2 regions of the Mycobacterium sp. SMC-11 genome follow, and region 2 is predicted to be linked to the other one. Evidence: predicted binding sites of a transcription regulator. Region 2 holds the regulator's gene; the other holds the start of a gene.

Region 1 (9,665 bases), 800 kb from region 2:
GATCCGAACCGGCGGGTCACCACCGCCAACGCGCCGGGCGCGGAGGTCGGCCCGGGCCAGGTCGCGACCTGGGGCGTGGTCAAACGCGATCAGGCACAGGGTTTCGACTTCTCCCACGAATACCGCGGCGGTTCAAGCAAGCACTTCCCGTTCGACTGGCAACCGCACCCGGATGACCACGGTGCCCTGCAAGACAGTCCCGGCGCTGAAAGCCGTTCAGGCTGCCAGTGCAACGCCTAAGCCCACCGTCAGATCGACTGTAGAAGAAGCGATCCCACCAGCACCGAAAGGAACACACGATGGCAATCTTCCGCAAACTCCGTACCAAGTTCGGCGAGCACAAGCGCCGAGTCGCCGGCACCCTGGCCTTCACCGGCCTCGCGGTGGCAGTCTTCGTCGCCGGAGCCTGGGCAGGGTCCTCCGGGGCACTCACTTTAGGCACGACTCCGACCGCGGCGTCCCACGCGATGCATTCGCCCGCGCCCCACGGCCATGATTCCGATGGCTCGCCGATGCCCGCCGGTGAGATGGGTCCGAACATGAAGAAGCACGGTGAAATGGGCCCCAACATGAAGAAGCACGGCGAGATGCCCCCCGGCGAAATGGGACCGAACAAGAAGCCTATGAAGCCGGGCATGCCCATGCACAAGTCGGACAAAAAGTGCTGCGACAAAGCGTGATTCGCAACCGGACAGGGAGTCTTCATGCTTGACACCATTGATGGCCTGCCGGCACATCCACTGCTCGCACACCTGGTAGCGGTCTTAGTACCCGCGACTGCCCTACTGGCCGTGGTTGCCGTGCTCTGGCCCGCCGCACGCCGCCGCATCAGTGGCGCCGCGTCGTTCGTCGCGGTGGGCACGCTGGTGGCGATCCCGCTGACCACAACGGCCGGCAGTTGGCTCCAACAACGGGTGATGGGAGGTGAAATCCTCCATCGCCACGCCGCATTGGGAGCTCAGCTCGTCCTGTGGTCCGCACTGCTCGCCGTCGCCATGATCGTCTGGTGGGCGCTGCATACCCCACTGTTTGCCGATGAGGTGGGAGCGCTGCCACCGGCGATCCGTCGCATCGGCATTGTCGCCACCGGGGCAGGCACCCTGATATTCGCGGCTGTGTCGACCTGGCTGGTCATCCGCATCGGCCACACCGGCGCCCAGTCGCTGTGGGGCGGAATGGACTGCTGACCGCAGCGCTTGCGATCACCAAGTGTCGAAGTGCGCGACCTGCTCAGCCGGCAGCCGTTTGGCCGGCTTGAAGTCGGTGCCCTTGGTGTAGGCGATCGGAAACAGCCCGCCCTGGCTGTACTCTTCGAACGGGATGCCGAGCACTTCGGCGGCCTGCTGCTCGCCGTCGCCCAGCAGGTGCAGCGTCGTCCAGCAGGAACCCAGCCCGCGGTTGCGCAGCGCCAGGCAGTAGCTCCACGCAGCCGGGAACAGTGACGCCCAGAAGGATGCGCCGAACCCCAACGACGCGGTTTCGGGCTTGCCTTCCAGGCACGGGATCATCAGCACCGGCACGTCCTGCAGGTTCTCGGCCAGGTATCGGGCTGAGCCGCTGACGAACTCCATCCGCTCGCTGCGCACGTCGCCCTCGCCGTAGTCCGGCCGCATCCGGTTCAGATACGGCATGGCGTTCGCGCGGTAGATGTCGGCGAGCGCCTGCTTCTTGACCGGGTCGGTGACGAACATCCACTGCCAGCCCTGAGCATTGGAACCGGTGGGTGCCTGCAGGGCGATCTCAAGACACTCCATCAGCACCTCGCGGGGAACCGGCTTGTCGAGATCGAGGCGTTTGCGGACCGATCGCGTGGTGGTCAGGACTTCGTCGGCGGACAAGTTGAGGTTCATGGCTGGAGGTTACCGTCGGGCTTGCTGCGGCGGTCCAGCTTCGGCTCTCCTGCGTCGAACCTCGCTGACCGCCGGGCTTGCTGCGGCGGTCCAGCTTCGGCTCTCCTGCGTCGAACCTCGCTGACCGCCGGGCACTACCGGAAATCCCGAGAGCGCGAACTCACAGTCAACTCAAGGGACCCCAGCCGATCGGCCAGCACGGTGACCGCCCCACTGGCGTTCTGCACCCGCCCGCGGATCAGCAGTGCCGTCGCGGTCTGCGCCAGCCGTCGATGCCGCTTCCACACCCCCGGCGTACACAGCACGTTGACCATTCCGGTCTCGTCTTCGAGGTTGACGAACGTGACTCCGCGCGCGGTCGACGGCCGCTGCCGATGCGTCACCGCCCCGGCCACCAGCACCCGGGTGCCGTCGGGAACCGCGGTCAGCCGCGCCGCCGGAACCACCCCGAGCGCATCGAGATCGGCACGCAGAAACTGGGTCGGGAAGCTGTCGCAGGACACCCCGGTGGCCCATACGTCGGCAGCCGACAACTCGATCTCACTCATCCCGGGCAACACCGGGGTATGCGTCGAAACCCCCACCCCGGGCAGCCGGTCCGGCCGCTGCCCCGCCGCAGCCCCGGCCGTCCAAAGCGCCTCCCGGCGTGACACCCCGAAATCGGCGAACGCGCCGGCGGTTGCCAACGCCTCAGTCTGGGGAACTGAAAGCTGCACCCGCGCAGTCAGATCCAGCATTGAAGTAAATGGACCGTGAGCCTCACGGTCGGCCACCAGCCGCTCGGCGAGGTCCGTACCGATGCCACGGACAGCACCCAGTCCGAGCCGGACCTGCGTGCCGGCTTCGGCCAGCGTGGCGTGCGCCAGGCTGGCGTTGACGTCCGGGCGGTGCACCGCGACCCCGTGCCGGCGAGCGTCGGCGACCAGCGACTGCGGCGAATAGAAGCCCATCGGTTGGGCTCGGAGCAGCGCGGCGCAGAACGCCGCCGGGTAGTGCAGCTTGAACCAGGCCGAGTAGAACACCAGCGACGCGAAGCTCATCGCGTGACTCTCCGGAAATCCATAGTTGGCAAAGGCTTCCAGCTTCTCGTAGATCCGCATCGCCACCTCGCCGGTGATGCCGTGACACTCGGCCATGCCGCTGTAGAACCGGTCGCGTAATCGGCGCATCCGCTCCGGTGATCGTTTGGACCCCATCGCGCGGCGCAGCTGGTCGGCTTCGCCCGCGGTGAATCCGGCGCAGTCCACCGCCAGCGTCATCAGCTGTTCTTGAAACAGCGGAACCCCATAGGTTTTCTCCAGCGCCCGCGCCATGCACGGATGCTCGTAGGTCACCGGGTCGATACCGTTGCGGCGGCGGATATAGGGGTGCACCGATCCGCCCTGGATCGGCCCAGGCCGAATCAGCGCCACCTCCACCACCAAGTCGTAGAACTCCCGTGGGCGCAGCCGCGGCAGGGTGGCCATCTGCGCGCGCGATTCCACCTGGAACACCCCGACCGTGTCGGCGCGCGCGAGCATCTCGTACACCGCCGGCTCGGACAGATCGATCGCGGCCAGATCCACTTCGACGCCGCAATGCTGCGCCACCAGGTCGATCGCGTAATGCAATGCCGACAGCATCCCCAACCCCAGCAGGTCGAATTTCACCAAACCGATTGCCGCGCAGTCATCTTTGTCCCACTGCAGCACGCTTCGTCCGGGCATCCGGGCCCATTCCACCGGGCACACGTCGGCGATCGGGCGGTCACAGATCACCATGCCGCCGGAGTGGATGCCCAGATGCCGGGGCAGGTCGGCGACCTGATCGGCCAGCTCGATCACCTGTTCGGGGATGCCGTGAAGATCGGAGTCGTCCTCCCGGCCGGGCCGGCCCCATCGGCTCAGCTGTTTGCTCCAGGCGTCCTGTTGCCCCGGCGAATAGCCCAGCGCGCGGGCCATGTCCCGCACCGCACTGCGGCCCCGGTAGGTGATGACGTTGGCCACCTGGGCGGCGTGGTCTCGGCCGTACTTGTCGTAGACGTACTGGATCACCTTTTCGCGCTCATCCGATTCGATGTCGATGTCGATGTCGGGCGGGCCATCGCGGGCCGGCGACAGAAAGCGCTCGAACAGCAGTCCATTGGTCACCGGGTCCACCGCGGTGATCCCGAGGGCGTAGCAGACCGCGGAGTTGGCCGCCGATCCCCTGCCCTGGCACAAGATGTCGCTGCGCCGACAGAACTGGGTGATGTCGTGTACCACCAGGAAATATCCGGGAAAGCCCAGTTGCGCAATGACTTCCAGCTCGCGTTCGATCTGGGCGTACGCGGCGGGCATGCGGTCGGGCGGGCCGTAGCGCCCGAGCGCGCCAGCCAGGGTCAGCTGTCGCAGCCAGCTGTCCTCGGTGTGACCGTCTGGGACGGCAAACGGCGGCAGCCGCGGGGCGATCAGCGTCAACGGAAAAGCACACCGCTCACCGAGTTCGGCCGCCGCCGGCACCGCCGCCGGATGCGCCGCGAACAGCCGAGCCATCTCCGCGCCCGAGCGCAGATGCGAGCCGCCCAGCGGAGCCAGCCGGCCGGCGGCCGAATCCAGCGACTGGCGGGCCCGCACCGCACCCAGCGCCATCGCCAGCCGGCCCCGATCCGGCCGGGCGAAATGCGCGCCGGTGGTGGCCACCAGCCCCACCCCGAACCGGGGCGCCAGCGCGGCCAGTGCGGCGTTGCGCTCGTCGTCGTAGGGGTCTCCGTGCCGGGTCAGCTCCACGCTGACCCGCGCGGCCCCGAACCGATCCACCAGATCGGCCAGCGCGGCGGCGGCCGCATCCGGGCCGCCGGTGGCCAGCGCCTGGCGAACATGGCCCTTACGGCAGCCGGTCAGGATGTGCCAGTGCCCGCCCGCCGCCTCGGTCAGCGCATCCAGATCGAAACGCGGCCTGCCCTTCTCGCCGGCTAAGTGCGCGGCGGCGATCTGCCGCGACAACCGCCGATAACCCTCCGGCCCGCGGGCCAGCACCAGCAGGTGCGGACCGGGCGGGTCCGGGGCATCGGTGCGCGCCACCCTCCCCAGCGACAACTCGGCGCCGAACACGGTGCCAATCTGAAGGCCCGCAGCGTCCAGCTCGGCGGCCGCCTCGGCGAACCGCACCACCCCATACAAACCGTCGTGATCGGTCAGCGCGATCGCCCGCAGGCCCAGCCGGGCAGCCTCGACGACCAGCTCCTGCGGGTTGCTGGCCCCGTCCAGAAAGCTGTACGCCGAGTGCGCATGTAACTCGGCGTAGGGCACGGTCCGCCCTGCCGGCCGAAGTGGCTCGACCTGCGGGAACGACGGGCCGTGATCCGTCGACACACCGGCCGCGATATCGGTGTGACGAGGCTTACCATCTAGAACACGTTCCATTTCCGCCCAGCTCGGCGGCCCGCTACCCCAGCCCACACCCCCTAAGATATCGAACATATGTACGAAACACCCTGGGAAGGGTGTGAAAAAGAACTTTGATGCACTAATCTGTGTCAGTTCCGGCACGATGCGAAAGGGCCACTGCTTTCATGTTCGGCGCTCTCAGACGCGCGTGGTTACCCCTGCTCATCATCGTCGTCGTCGCGGTAGGGGGGTTCACCGTGCAGCGAGTCCGCGGCTACTTCGGAGCCGACGACAGCGGCAATGGGACCGTCCCGTTCGAGGACACCAAGCCGTTCCACCCCAAGGTCGTGGTCTACGACATCTTCAGCCCCGACGGCACCTACGCCGACATCAACTACCTGGACCTCGATGCCACGCCGCAGCGGATCGACGGCGCCAGCCTGCCGTGGTCGCTGACCCTGTCGACCACCAACCCGGCGGTGAGCCCCAACATCGTCGCCCAAGGTGACGGCGCCACCATCGGCTGCCGCGTCACCATCGACGGCGTCATCAAAGAAGAAAGAATCGCCACCGGCCCCGTGAGCGCCCAGACCTTCTGCATTGTGAAATCCGCATGAGCAAGCACACCAGCGACGACACCCCGACCGACACCCTGCCGGCCACGCCGCCGCCCAAGCGCGGCGGTATCCCAGCGTGGATCCGCCGGCTCGCGGTGCCCATCATCTTGGCCTGGCTGGCGATCACCGTACTGGTGAACGTCGTCGTACCGCAGCTCGACGAGGTCGGGAAGATGCGCGCGGTGTCGATGGCCCCCCGCGACGCTCCGTCGATGATCGCGATGATGCGCATCGGCAAGGTGTTCGACGAGTTCAAATCGGACAGCTCGGCGATGGTGGTCCTCGAAGGCGACCAGCCGCTCGGCGACGACGCGCACAAGTATTACGACCAACTGGTCGCCAAGATGGAGGCCGACCACACCCACGTCGAGCACATCCAGGACTTCTGGAGCGACCCGCTGACCGCGGCGGGATCGCAGAGCCCGGACGGCAAGGCCGCCTACGTTCAGGTGTATCTGGCCGGCAACATGGGCGAGACCCTGGCCAACGAATCGGTCGAGGCCGTCCAGCAGATCATCGCCGACACCCCGGCACCTGAGGGGGTGCACGCCTACGTCACCGGTGGGGCCGCCCTCAACGCCGATCAGCACATCGCCGGCGACAAAAGCCTGAAGATCATCACCGCGCTGACCTTCGTGGTGATCATCACGATGCTGCTGTCGATCTACCGCTCCGTCGGCACGGTGCTGTTGGTGCTGGGCATGGTGGTCTTCGAGCTCAGCGCTGCCCGCGGCGTGGTGGCCGTGTTGGCCTACTACAACATCATCGGCCTGTCGACGTTCGCGGTGAACCTGCTGGTGACACTCGCGATCGCCGCCTCGACGGACTACGCGATCTTCCTGCTAGGCCGCTATCAAGAGGCCCGAGCGCTCGGCGAGGACAAAGAATCGGCCTTCCACACCATGTATCACGGCACCGCGCACGTGATCCTGGGCTCGGGTCTGACCATCGCCGGTGCAACCTTCTGTCTGCACTTCACCCGACTGCCCTACTTCCAGTCGCTGGGCGTTCCGCTGGCGATCGGCATGTTGGTCATCGTGCTGGCCGCCCTCACCTTCGGCTCGGCGGTCGTGGCGGTGGCCAGCCGCTTCGGCATGCTGGAGCCCAAGCGGGCGATGCGAATCCGCACCTGGCGGCGGATCGGCGCGATGATCGTGCGCTGGCCGGGGCCGGTGCTGGTGGCCACCACGGCGGTCTGCCTGATCGGCCTGCTCACGCTGCCTGGGTACAAGACCAACTACAACGACCGGCAGTACCTGCCGGACTACGTGCCGGCCAACATCGGCTACGCCGCCGCCGACCGGCACTTCTCCCAGGCCCGGATGAGTCCGGAACTGCTGATGATCGAGACCGACCACGACCTGCGCAATCCGGCCGACTTCCTGGTGATCAACCGGATCGCCAAGCGGGTGTTCGAGGTGCCGGGTATCGGGCGGGTGCAGACCATTACCCGGCCGCTGGGCACGCCGATCGAACACACCACGATCCCGTTCGCGATCAGCATGCAGGGCACCACCCAGCAGCTGAACATGAAGTACCAGCTCGACAGCATGAAGAACATGCTCAAGATGGGCGACGACATGGCGGTCTCGGTTCAGAGCATGAAGGACATGCTCGAAGTCACCCGCGCGATGTCCGAGACAACCCACAGCATGGACCTCAAGATGCACCACATGCTCGACGACATCCAGCGGATGCGCGACTCGATCGCGGACTTCGACGACATGTGGCGTCCGATGCGCAGCTACTTCTACTGGGAGCCGCACTGCTTCGACATCCCGATCTGCTGGTCGATCCGGTCGATCTTCGACGTGATGGACGGCCTCGACCAGATGACCGAGGATTTCGAAAAGGTGCTGCCCGACATCGACAACCTCGACCGGCTGATCCCGCGGATGCTCGAGATCATGCCGCCGATGATCGAGACGATGGAAAACATGCGGACCACCCAGCTGAAGATGCAGTCCACCATGGAGGGCCTGCAGCTTCAGATGGAGAAGATGATGGAAGGCCAGAACGCCATGGGCAAGGCGTTCGACGAGTCCAAGAACGACGACTCGTTCTACCTGCCGCCCGAGGCGTTCGACAACCCCGACTTCAAGCGCGGCATGAAGATGTTCCTGTCCCCCGACGGGCACGCGGTGCGGTTCATCATCAGCCACGAGGGCGACCCGATGTCCCCGGAGGGCGTCAGCCACATCGCGCCGATCAAGCACGCGGTGCACGAGGCGCTCAAGGGCACCCCGCTGGAGGGCTCCAAGGTCTATCTCGGCGGCACCGCGGCCATGTTCAAGGACATGAAGGACGGGTCGGCCTACGACCTGATCATCGCCGGTATCGCCTCGCTGTGCCTGATCTTCATCATCATGCTGCTGATCACCCGGGCCGTGGTGGCCTCGGCGGTGATCGTCGGCACGGTGCTGCTCTCGCTGGGCACGAGTTTCGGTATCTCGGTGCTGATCTGGCAGCACATCATCGGCCTGGACCTGCACTGGATGGTGCTGGCGATGTCGGTGATCATCCTGTTGGCGGTCGGCTCGGACTACAACCTGCTGCTGGTCTCCCGGATGAAGGAAGAGCTGCACGGCGGACTCAAGACCGGCATCATCCGCGCGATGGGCGGCAGTGGCTCCGTGGTCACCTCGGCGGGCCTGGTGTTCGCGTTCACCATGATGTCGATGCTGGTCTCCGACCTGCGCGTGATCGGCCAGGTGGGCTCCACCATCGGACTGGGTCTGCTCATCGACACCCTGGTGATCCGCTCGTTCATGACGCCGTCGATCGCCGCGCTGCTGGGCCGCTGGTTCTGGTGGCCGCAGCGGGTGCCGTTGCGGCCGAGTCCGGTGGCGCAGCAGGCCGTGGCCCGGGCGAGTGAGCCGGTGTCGGCCGGCTGACGCTGACCGTTACGACTCCGGGCGGACGACGACCACCGGGGTGTGGGCTGACTGCACCACTGCCTGGCTGACCGAGCCGAGCAGCATGCCGGTGAAGCCGCCGCGGCCGTGGCTGCCCACCACCACCAGCTGGGCCTCCTGGGATTGGTCGACGAGTTGGTCGGCCGGTCGGTCATCGACCACCACGCGGCGCACCGTGACGTCGGGGTAGCGCTCCCGCCAGCCCGCCAGTCGTTCGGCCAGGGCCAGTTCGCCTTCGGATGCCATCGCCGCGGTGTCGATGCCGGGGAAGTCCATCAGTCCGGTGTCGTGCCAGGCATACACCGCGACCAGTTCCACCCCACGCAACGAGGCCTCTTCGAACGCCAGCGCGGTTGCGGCCTCCGACACCGGGGATCCGTCGATACCGACAACCACCGGCGCGGTGTCGGGGCGCGAATGGTCTTCGTGGATGACCACGACCGGGCAGTGCGCGTGCCGCACCAGCGACGAGCTGACCGAGCCGAGCAACAGCCGGCGCATCCGCCCGTGCCCGCGCGACCCGACCACCAGGCGGGCGGCTTCGCGACTCATGTCCACCAGCATCGGCACCGTGGAGCCCACCACGGTCTCGGCGGTGACCTGCTTCGCACCGGCCGCCTCGGCGATCTCGACGGCCTCACGCAGGTAACGTTCGCCCTGGTCACGCTGCCACTCGGTGTAGCCGGGCGGCATCGGCGTCTCGGGGAACGTCATCACCACCGGGGAAGCCAGCACGTGGATCAGGACGAGCGGCAGGTTGTGCAGCGCGGCGTCACGCGCCGCCCAGTCGACTGCCGCTACCGACGACGGCGATCCGTCGACACCGACCAGGATTCCGGGAGTGGACGACATCGGGGCTCTCCTTGTGTTCGGGGAACTCTAGACCCCTACCACGCTAATCGGAGCGCGGCTGTGGCACCGTGGTGGACATGGTTG
Region 2 (9,665 bases):
CGGCGCACTTGGGGCCAAGCAGGGCGATCAGTACCCCGTCGGTGACAACGGCGGCGTGGGTCAGGACTTCGCCCACGGCAAGGTCTATTTCAGCCCGGTCACCGGAGCCAATGCCGTCCTAGGCGACGTGCTGGCCAAGTACGAGTCGCTGGGCGGTCCGGCCGGTAGCGACCTGGGTTTCCCGATCACCGGCACGGTTGACGGAGCGATCTCGGGCAGCAAGTTCAATTCGTTCGCCGCCGACGACGAGCCGGTGATCTTCTTCAGCCCCGACAACGGCGCCTTCGTGGTGCGCGGCGCGATGAAGTCTGCCTGGGACAAGCTCGACGGAGCTTCCGGAAAGCTGGGCGCCCCGGTGGGGGACCAGACCGTCGAAGGTGACGTGGTGTCGCAGAAGTTCACCGGCGGATCGATCGCCTGGAACCAGGCGAACAACACCTACAGCAGCGAACCGGCCGAGCTGGCGCAAGCGCTGTCGGGCCTGCAGATTCCCGGGACGAACCTGCCCGACGGGAGCAAGTCGACAGCGACTGGCGCAGCCAAGGAAACGCACTGGAACTGGATGTGGGTGCTGATCCCGGTTGTAGTGCTGGCAGTGTTGGGCGCCCTCGCCGGGGCTGCGATGTGGTGGCAGCGGCGTCGGCCGGCCGCTGTGCTGCCGGGCTCGCCGGTTGCAGTGCCGGCCCCGGTCGCCGACGACTACGACGACGATGACGAGCAGTGGGCCCACCAAGACCGGCGCGACGACCACCGCGACGATCACCGCGAGCACGAGGGCACCGTCCGGCTTCCGAGTCGCTACGGCGCCTCCGCCGCGCCGTACGCGTCCGAGCCCGAACTGCCCGTCTCCTCGATTCCGGATGCGCCGTGGCTGCACTACGGCGAGCACGAAAGCGAGGCGGAGGTCGACGACGATGACGACACCGACACCGCCCCCACCCGGGTGGTGACCGAAGAAGATTTCGGCACCGGTCGGCATGCCGTGGGGCACGGCGGTGGCGGGGCGGACCCACGGGGGTTCGGCGCTGTCGCAGAGCCCCGTAGGTTCGGCGGTGGCACGGACACCCGCACCTTCGGCGGTGGTGGCGAACCGCGCAACTTCGGTATCGACGAATCGGTACACCCGGTGATGCACCTGCCGCTGGACGACCCGTATCAGCAGCCGAACGGCTACCCGATCAAGGCGAACATCGGCTCGGGGCTCTACTACACCCCGCAGAACGCGCTGTATGACGACACCCTCGCCGAGATCTGGTTCGCCACCGAGGATGCCGCGCGGCTCAACGGCTTCACCAGGGCCGGCTGATCACCGCAGCGGCAGCGGCAGGTCGCGTTCGCGCTGCGGGCGCGGGCCGAAGAGGCGCCGCTGCGCCGCGGTGATCGGGATGTCGTTGATGCTGGATTCGCGGCGGCTCATTCGGCCGTCGGCGGCGAACTCCCACAGCTCGTTGCCGTAGCTGCGCCACCACTGGCCGTCGGCGTCGCAGCATTCGTACTGATAGCGCACCGCGATCCGGTTGTCCTGGTAGCACCACAGCTCTTTGCGTAGTGCGTAGTCACGTTCGGCGGCCCACTTGCGCCGCAAAAATGCTTCGATCTCCGCGCGCCCGGTGAGGAACTCGTCCCGGTTGCGCCACACCGAGTCTTCTGTGTAGGCCAGCACCACACGTGCGGGATCCCGGGTGTTCCAGGCGTCCTCGGCGGCTTGGACCTTCTGTCGCGCCGACTCCGCATCGAACGGTGGGCACGGCGCGAACATGATCAGACCTTGCGGATGACGGTGACGACTTTGCCCAGCACCACCGCATCGTTGCCGGGTATGGGATCGAAAATGGGGTTGTGCGGCATCAGCCAGACCTGACCGCCGGTGCGTTTGAACGTCTTGACGGTTGCCTCGCCATCGATCATTGCGGCCACGATGTCGCCGTTGTCGGCGACGTTCTGCTGGCGCACCACAACCCAGTCGCCGTCGCAGATCGCGGCGTCCACCATCGATTCGCCGACCACCTTGAGCAAGAACAGCTCACCTTCACCGACCAGCTCGCGGGGGAGCGGGAAGACATCCTCGACGGCTTCCTCGGCCAGGATCGGCCCGCCGGCCGCGATCCGGCCCAGAACTGGAATGAAAGCGGGCTCGGGCAGCGCATCCGAACCGGCGAACTCGGTGCGTTGCGCGGCCTCGACGGCGCCGGTGATGTCGTCCTGGCCGCGGACGTCGACCGCGCGGGGCCGGTTGGGGTCACGGCGCAGATAGCCCTTGCGTTCGAGCGTGCGCAGCTGATGAGCAACCGAGGAGGTCGAGGTCAGCCCGACGGCATCGCCGATCTCGCGGATGCTCGGCGGGTAACCCCGCTCGTTCACCGAAGCGCGGATGACGTTCAGGATCGTGCGCTGCCGCGCGGTCAGCGCTGAGTCCGGGCCCGCCGGGTTACTGCTGCTGTCACTCATGGGGGCGAATCTAGTCGCATAGCTGCGATTAATCAAACATGTGTTCGAGGTGTGTCGCGCGGGCGTTCGAAAGCGTCGACGACTTGTCGGACCCCTTCGCTAATGTTTTCGACAACGATTCGATCACGTGTTCGGACATCGAACATACAATCGATTAGTATTCGAACAGTCGAGCGAACAGGGTCGCCGACGCCGAGTGAGGGAGAACCGCACATGATGCTCATCGAGACGATCGCCCCGACGTTCGAGCAGACCCGCAACGAGCGGGCCCAGCTGCATCGCGGTCCTCGGACCTCGGGCCGCGCATACCCGATCCGCACCCAGCCGGCGCGGCTGGTCCGGCCGCGGCCCGGCGGCGCCCCGCTACGGCACCGCGGTTCCGGGGTGCTGATGTCCCGTGCGCCGCACCGGCCGCAGCCCGTCAAGGCCATCACCCCGGCGACCACCGTCGTGCTGGCTCTGGTCGCCGCCGGTATCACTGTGTGGCTCGGGCTGATCGCCCAGTTCGGCGCGGCAGCAGCCGGCGGTGCCTCCGCGGTGCCCGACCAGCTCGGCGTGGTGCGCGTCCAGAGCGGCGAGAGCCTGGCGCACCTGGCGGCCCGCGTCGCACCGGACGCGCCGGCCGGACAGGTCATCGAGCGCATCCGCGAGCTCAACAGCCTGGAGTCGGTGGCCCTGGACGCCGGCCAGACGCTGATCGCTCCGCTGGGCTGAGGTCGCCGTGTCGCTTCGGTCGCCGCTCGCGGCGACTGCGCAGCGCCGCCGGGAACCCGCGCAGGTACGCTCGCAGTTGTCCCAATGGCCCACGGTGCCCCAGCTGTCTGAGGGTGCGGGTTCCCGGCACGGCGAAGGAGCGGCAATGCACTGCCCGTTTTGTCGCCATCCAGACTCCCGGGTGGTGGATTCCCGCGAAGCCGATGAAGGCCAGGCCATTCGGCGCCGTCGGTCCTGTCCGGAATGCGGTCGCCGATTCTCCACGGTGGAAACCGCGGTGTTGGCCGTGGTCAAACGCAGTGGCGTCACCGAGCCGTTCAGCCGGGAGAAGGTCATGCGCGGCGTGCGCCGGGCCTGCCAGGGCCGCCAGGTCGATGACGATGCGCTGAATCTGCTGGCTCAGCAGGTGGAAGACGCTGTGCGAGCGGCAGGTTCGCCGGAGATTCCCAGCCACGAGGTGGGCCTGGCAATCCTGGGTCCGCTGCGTGAACTCGACGAAGTCGCCTACCTGCGATTCGCCTCGGTGTACCGATCCTTTTCCTCGGCCGCCGACTTCGAGCGGGAGATCGAGGCCCTGCGCGAACACCGCGAGATGCCCAGCACCAGTTGAGCCGTGCGGGCGTCACCGCGCACTACGCTGGCGCCATGGCACCCGAGTTGCATCCGAACCTTGTGGAGTTGGCCCCGCTGTTGGGCACCTGGTCGGGCCAGGGATCCGGGGTGTATCCCACGATCGCGTCATTCGACTACCTCGAAGAGGTGGTGTTCTCACACGTCGGCAAGCCGTTCCTGGTGTACAGCCAGAAGACCAAGTCGCCCGCCGATGGCCTGCCCCTGCATGCCGAGACCGGCTACCTGCGGGTGCCGCAACCCGGTCAGATCGAGTGGGTGCTGGCGCATCCCAGCGGTATCACCGAGATCGAGGTAGGCAGCTACACGGTCACAGCCAACGGCGTGGACCTACAGATGTCCGCGCCGACGATCGGGCTGGCGCCGACGGCCAAAGAAGTGACCGTCCTGGGCCGCCACTATCGCCTCGACGGCGATGAGTTGTCGTACACGCTGGACATGGGCGCAGTCGGCCAGCCCGCGCAGAACCACCTCACCGCCACGCTTCGTCGGACCGAGTAGCCCGGACCTCAGTCGTCGCCGTCGAGGTTCTTCTTCGCCTCCTGCGCCAGGAAACGCTCGAACTCGGCACCGAGCTCGTCGGCGCTGGGCAGCTCTTCGTCGCGGGACAGCAACGAGCGATTCTCCTGGGCGGTGACGAATGCGTCGTACTGGCGTTCCAGGGCCGTGACCACTTGGGCCACTTCGGCGCTCGCTTCGACCTGCTGGTCGATCTTGGAACGGATCTCGGCCGCGGCGTCACGGAGGTCGCTCAGCGGCAGTTCCAGCGCGCCGGTCTGCGCGGCCTGCTTGAGCAGCGCCTCGGCTGCCTCGGGGTAGTCGGTCTGGGCCACGTAGTGCGGCACATGCACCGTGAAGCCGACGACCTCATGGCCGTGCTGAGCCATCCGGTACTCCAGCAGGTTGGATGCGCTGCCGGGAACCTGAACCTCGGTGATCCACGGGGTGAATTCGCTGATCAGGTCGCGATTGTTGGAATGTGCGGTCAGCGTCACCGGCCGTGTGTGGGGGACGGCCATCGGGATGGTGCCCAAGCCGATGGTCCGGCGCACCCCGAGCTGCTCGGCCAACAGTCGCACCGCGGTGATGAACCGCTCCCACTTCAGGTCGGGCTCCATGCCCGCCAACAGCAGAAACGGCGTGCCCGCACTGTCCCGCAGCGCGTGCAGGCTCAGCTCGGGTTCGGTGTAGTGGGTGAAGTGGTCGGCCTTGAACGTCATCAGCGGCCGCCGCGAGCGGTAGTCGAGCAGGTCATCGATCGCGAACGACGCCACCAACTCACTGTCCAGGTTGCTCTTGAGGTGCTTGGCGGCCAGCCGGATCGCGTGGCCGGCGTCGGAGAAGCCCTCGAGCGCGTGGATCAGGACCGGTCCCTCGCCGTCCGCCGACATCAGCTGCGGCGCCGGCACCTCCAGCTCGTACATGCCGCTCTGCTCGACCTGATAGTGCCGGTCCCGGTCGGGACCGTTGTCCGGGTAGTCGGCCATCGCCTTCGCCTCCTCGTTGTGCAGATCGCAATGGATCGCACCGTCCATTTTCCCCCACCGGGGGCCGCGCGCCGAAAACGGTGCGCGCGTCTGCTGCACAACGTACGGGGGCACCGTCGGAATTCCGCGGCGCCGTGGGCGTTCGCTGAGCGAGGAAAATGTTTCCGGCGGCGCCTCAGCTGCGGAATTGCTGTAGGGCCCGCATTTTATTCATCACGTCCAATGCGGCGTTCTTGTATGCCTCGGAGAACGTCGGGTAGTTGAACACCGCGTCCACTAGGTATTCCACCGTGCCGCCGCAGCCCATGACGGCCTGGCCGATGTGCACCATCTCGGTCGCGTTGGTGCCGAAGATGTGCACGCCGAGCAGCCTCAGGTCGGTGGTGGACACCAGCAGCTTCAGCATGCCGTAGGAGTCTCCGGCGATCTGGCCGCGGGCCAGCTCCCGATACCGGGCCACGCCTACCTCGTAGGGGATCGCGCTGCGGGTCAGTTCCAATTCAGTCGCCCCCACATAGGAGACCTCCGGGATCGAATAGATCCCGATCGGCTGCAGGTCGGTGATCCCATCGGTCGGCTCGCCGAACGCGTGGTAAGCGGCCAGTCGGCCCTGTTCCATCGACGTCGCCGCCAGCGCCGGGAAACCGATCACATCACCGACGGCGTAGATGTGCTCGACCGCGGTCTGGAACATATCGTCGACGACGATGCGGCCCCGCTCGTCGGTGGCCAGGCCGGCGTTGGCCAAGTCGAGGTGGGCGGTGTGGCCTTGGCGGCCGGCCGAGTACATCACCGTCTCGGCGGGAATCTGCTTGCCGCTGGCCAACGTGGTGACGGTGCCGCTGGAGCTGACGTCGACGGCGGTCACCTCTTCGCCGAACCGGAAGGTGACGGCCAGGTCGCGCAAGTGAAAACGCAGCGCTTCGACGACCTCCGGGTCGCAGAACTCGAGCATCGAATCTCGTTTCTCCACCACCGTTACCCGGGTGCCCAGCGCGGCGAACATCGAGGCGTATTCGATGCCGATCACACCGGCGCCGACGACCACCATCGAGGCCGGAATGAACTTCAGATCGAGGATCCCGTCGGAGTCGAGGACGCGCTTCTCATCGAATGTGACTCCCGGCGGCCGAACGGGTTCTGTCCCGGTGGCGATGACGACGTACTCGGCTGTGACGGTTGTCGTCTCGTTGCCGTTCTGTCCTTCGATGAGGATTGTGTGGGGATCGATGAAACGGCCGTGGCCGACCAACAGGTCGACTCGGTTGCGCATCAGTTGATTACGCACCACCTCCACTTCTCTGCCGATCACATGCTGGGTGCGTGCGAGCAGATCGGTGGGGGTGATCTTGTCCTTCACCCGGTAGCTGGCGCCGTACAGGTCGCGCTGATTCATCCCGGTCAGATAGATCACGGCCTCGCGCAGGGTCTTCGACGGAATGGTGCCGGTGTTGACACAGACCCCACCGATCATGCGACCGCGTTCGACCAGGGCAACAGATTTGCCGAGTTTGGCCGACGCAATGGCGGCCTTCTGTCCGCCTGGGCCCGAACCGATCACGATGACGTCGTATTCCCTCTTTGAATCCATGACACAGACACTTACGCGCTTTCGGCTCGTCCTGCATCTCGAAGGCGCATCGATGCACAGTTGCGGGTCTATCCACAAAGCGAGGGCCTGCGCGGAGCCGGTGCGCCCTCGATGACGGTGACGGTCGTCACCGTTGCTCCCATGACAACCAAGCAACCGGAATTCACGCTGAATCGGCCCGGAGCCCTCATCGCTGCGCTGCCGGCCATCCTCGGCTTCGTGCCCGAGAAATCCCTGATCCTGGTGGCGCTCGACGGGGGCGAACTGGGCTCGGTGCTGCGGGTCGATCTGTCCGACACACTCGTGGACACGGTGGGCCGGCTCGCCGACGTCGCCGCGGCCGCTGCCCCGGCCGCGGTCATCGCGGTGATCGTCGACGCTGCGGGAGCGCGCTGCCCGGTCTGCAACGACCAGCACCGCCGGCTGATCACCGTGTTGGACGAGGAGTTGTCGGGCCACCACATCGTGCTGCTCGGCGCGCACGTCGTGGACCAGGTGGCCCACGGTGGGCGGTGGCACTGCGTCGACGGGTGCGGCGTCGGAGGCCCGGTCGACGACCCGGAGGCGTCGCCGCTGGCAGCCGCCGCGGTGCTGGAGGGCAGGCGGCTGTACGCGCGGCGAGCAGATCTGCAGGCGGTCATCACCCCCGATGACGCAGGCCGCTGTGCCGAAGTGGCCGCGGCGATCGACGACTGTGCGGCGCAGTGGACGGCGGGGGAGGGCGATGCCCGGGATCGGGCCCGCCGCGACGTCGAACAGGTGCTGGGCGCCGTCGTCGCGCTGGCGGGCGGCCAAGAACCCACCGCTGCGGAGCTGGCCCGGCTCGGCTGCCCGCTCACCGACGTGCTTGTCCGGGACACCCTGTGCGCGTTGGCAATCGGCGAGCGCGCAGATGAAGCCGAGCGGCTCTGGTCGGCGTTGGCCCGGGCCTTGCCCGAGCCGTGGCGGGTCGAGGCATTGGTCCTGCTGGCGTTCAGCGCCTACGCACGTGGCGATGGCCCGCTGGCCGGGGTATCACTGGAAGCCGCCCTGCGTGGCAAGCCAGGGCATCGGATGGCGGGCCTGCTCGACACCGCTTTGCAGTCGGGGCTGCGGCCCGAACGCATCCGCGGATTGGCGGACACCGGTTATCGGCTGGCCCAGCAGATCGGGGTGCAGCTGCCGCAGCGGCAGGGGTTCGGTCAGCAAGCCGGCTGAGGCCGGCGGTTCTGCGAGGTTCGACGGGGGAGAGGCGAAGCTGGGACCGCCGCATGAGCCCGGCGGTTCAGCGAGGTTCGACGGGGGAGAGGCGAAGCTGGGACCGCCGCATGAGCCCGGCGGTTCAGCGAGGTTCGACGGAGGAGAGGCGAAGCTGGGACCGCCGCATGAGCCCGGCGGTTCTGCGAGGTTCGACGGAGGAGAGGCGAAGCTGGGACCGCCGTATGAGCCCAGCTGACTCGCGGGCGCTCAGACCTTCTGGACCTTCACGGCATGTGCCATCTCGTAAGGCAGGCCGACATCGGTGTGGCCGGGGATCACGATAGTCACGCCGTCGTCGCCATCGGCCTGCACGGTCACCCGTGCGTTGGGCACCACACCGGCCTCCTTGAGCCGGGTGATCAGGTCGATGTCGCCCTGGACGTGCTCGGTGAGCTGACGCACCACCACCGCCACCGGGGAACCGGCCGGCAACTCGGTCAGCCGCACCAGGTCGGAATCCCAACCGACGGAGTCCGCGCCGAAGCCGAGGTCCGGAAGGCCGGGGATGGGGTTGCCGAACGGCGACGTGGTCGGGTTGTCGAGTACCTGAACCAGGCGTCGCTCGACGTCCTCGCTCATCACGTGTTCCCAGCGGCAGGCCTCGGCGTGCACCTCTTCGAGCGGCAACCCGATGATGTCGACGAGCAGGCGTTCAGCCAGCCGGTGCTTGCGCATCACCGACACGGCCAGGGTGCGGCCTTTCTCGGTCAGTTCGAGGTGGCGGTCGCCGGCCACTCTGAGCAAGCCGTCGCGCTCCATCCGGGACACCGTCTGGCTGACGGTGGGACCACTTTGCTCCAGTCGCTCGGCTATCCGCGCACGCAGCGGGGTGACACCCTCTTCCTCAAGGTCGTAGATCGTCCTGAGGTACATCTCGGTGGTATCAACCAGGTCATTCATTCGGCACCTTCCGTCGCAGCCGAGTCTACTTCGGCAGCCAAGGAGACGGTTAGCGAGCGACGTCCGGCGCTTCGGTGACAAACCACGTCCGGCGGGCCACCGAGATCGGCGGCCCGCCGGAGCGGGGGACAGGCGGCCCGAGGCCGGTGTCAGCTGGCGTACGAGCGCAGGCGGTCGGCGCGCTCGCCGTGGCGCAGCTTGGCCATCACCTCGCGCTCGATCTGGCGGACCCGCTCGCGCGACAGCCCGAACAGCTTGCCGATCTGGTCCAGCGTGCGGGGCTGGCCGTCGTCGAGGCCGAACCGCAGCCGGATCACCTGGTGCTCGCGTTCGTCGAGGGTGGCCAGCACACTGCGGATGTCGGTGTGCAGCAGCTCGGAGATCACCGCGTTCTCCGCCGACATCGCCTCGGAGTCCTCGATGAAGTCGCCCAGTGGAGCCTCCTCGTCGGAGCCGACCGGCATGTCGAGGCTGACCGGGTCGCGGCTGTGCTCGAGTAGGTCGTTGATCTTCTCCGCTGGAATGCCCGACTCGGCGGCGAGCTCCTCATCGGTGGCCTCGCGGCCCAGCTGCTGGTGCATTTCCCGCTTGATCCGGGCCAGCTTGTTGACCTGCTCCACCAAGTGGACCGGCAGCCGGATGGTGCGGCTCTGATC

The links. Region 2 encodes LexA, which represses DNA repair genes until DNA is damaged. Its sites were predicted from a motif close to CGAACANNTGTTCG; they were not measured.
Region 1: a site for LexA is predicted at 5,284-5,297, ahead of ACKY0X_RS17355 (error-prone DNA polymerase). Genes of this name have one in related genera too.

The regions. Positions count from the first base shown of each region.
Region 1 is NZ_CP176430.1:3,643,486-3,653,150, forward strand. It holds gene ACKY0X_RS17335 (DUF1326 domain-containing protein) at 1-240, shown strand, start outside; gene ACKY0X_RS17340 (hypothetical protein) at 300-680, shown strand; gene ACKY0X_RS17345 (hypothetical protein) at 705-1,187, shown strand; gene ACKY0X_RS17350 (nitroreductase family protein) at 1,203-1,850, opposite strand; gene ACKY0X_RS17355 (error-prone DNA polymerase) at 1,985-5,269, opposite strand; gene ACKY0X_RS17360 (MmpS family protein) at 5,383-5,814, shown strand; gene ACKY0X_RS17365 (RND family transporter) at 5,811-8,708, shown strand; gene ACKY0X_RS17370 (universal stress protein) at 8,718-9,581, opposite strand.
Region 2 is NZ_CP176430.1:2,845,218-2,854,882, reverse strand. It holds gene ACKY0X_RS13420 (LGFP repeat-containing protein) at 1-1,306, shown strand, start outside; gene ACKY0X_RS13415 (nuclear transport factor 2 family protein) at 1,307-1,759, opposite strand; gene lexA (transcriptional repressor LexA) at 1,762-2,448, opposite strand; gene ACKY0X_RS13405 (LysM peptidoglycan-binding domain-containing protein) at 2,662-3,162, shown strand; gene nrdR (transcriptional regulator NrdR) at 3,308-3,772, shown strand; gene ACKY0X_RS13395 (peroxynitrite isomerase) at 3,808-4,293, shown strand; gene ACKY0X_RS13390 (proteasome assembly chaperone family protein) at 4,302-5,279, opposite strand; gene sthA (Si-specific NAD(P)(+) transhydrogenase) at 5,455-6,870, opposite strand; gene ACKY0X_RS13380 (DUF4192 domain-containing protein) at 7,012-8,067, shown strand; gene ACKY0X_RS13375 (metal-dependent transcriptional regulator) at 8,317-9,009, opposite strand; gene ACKY0X_RS13370 (sigma-70 family RNA polymerase sigma factor) at 9,159-9,665, opposite strand, start outside.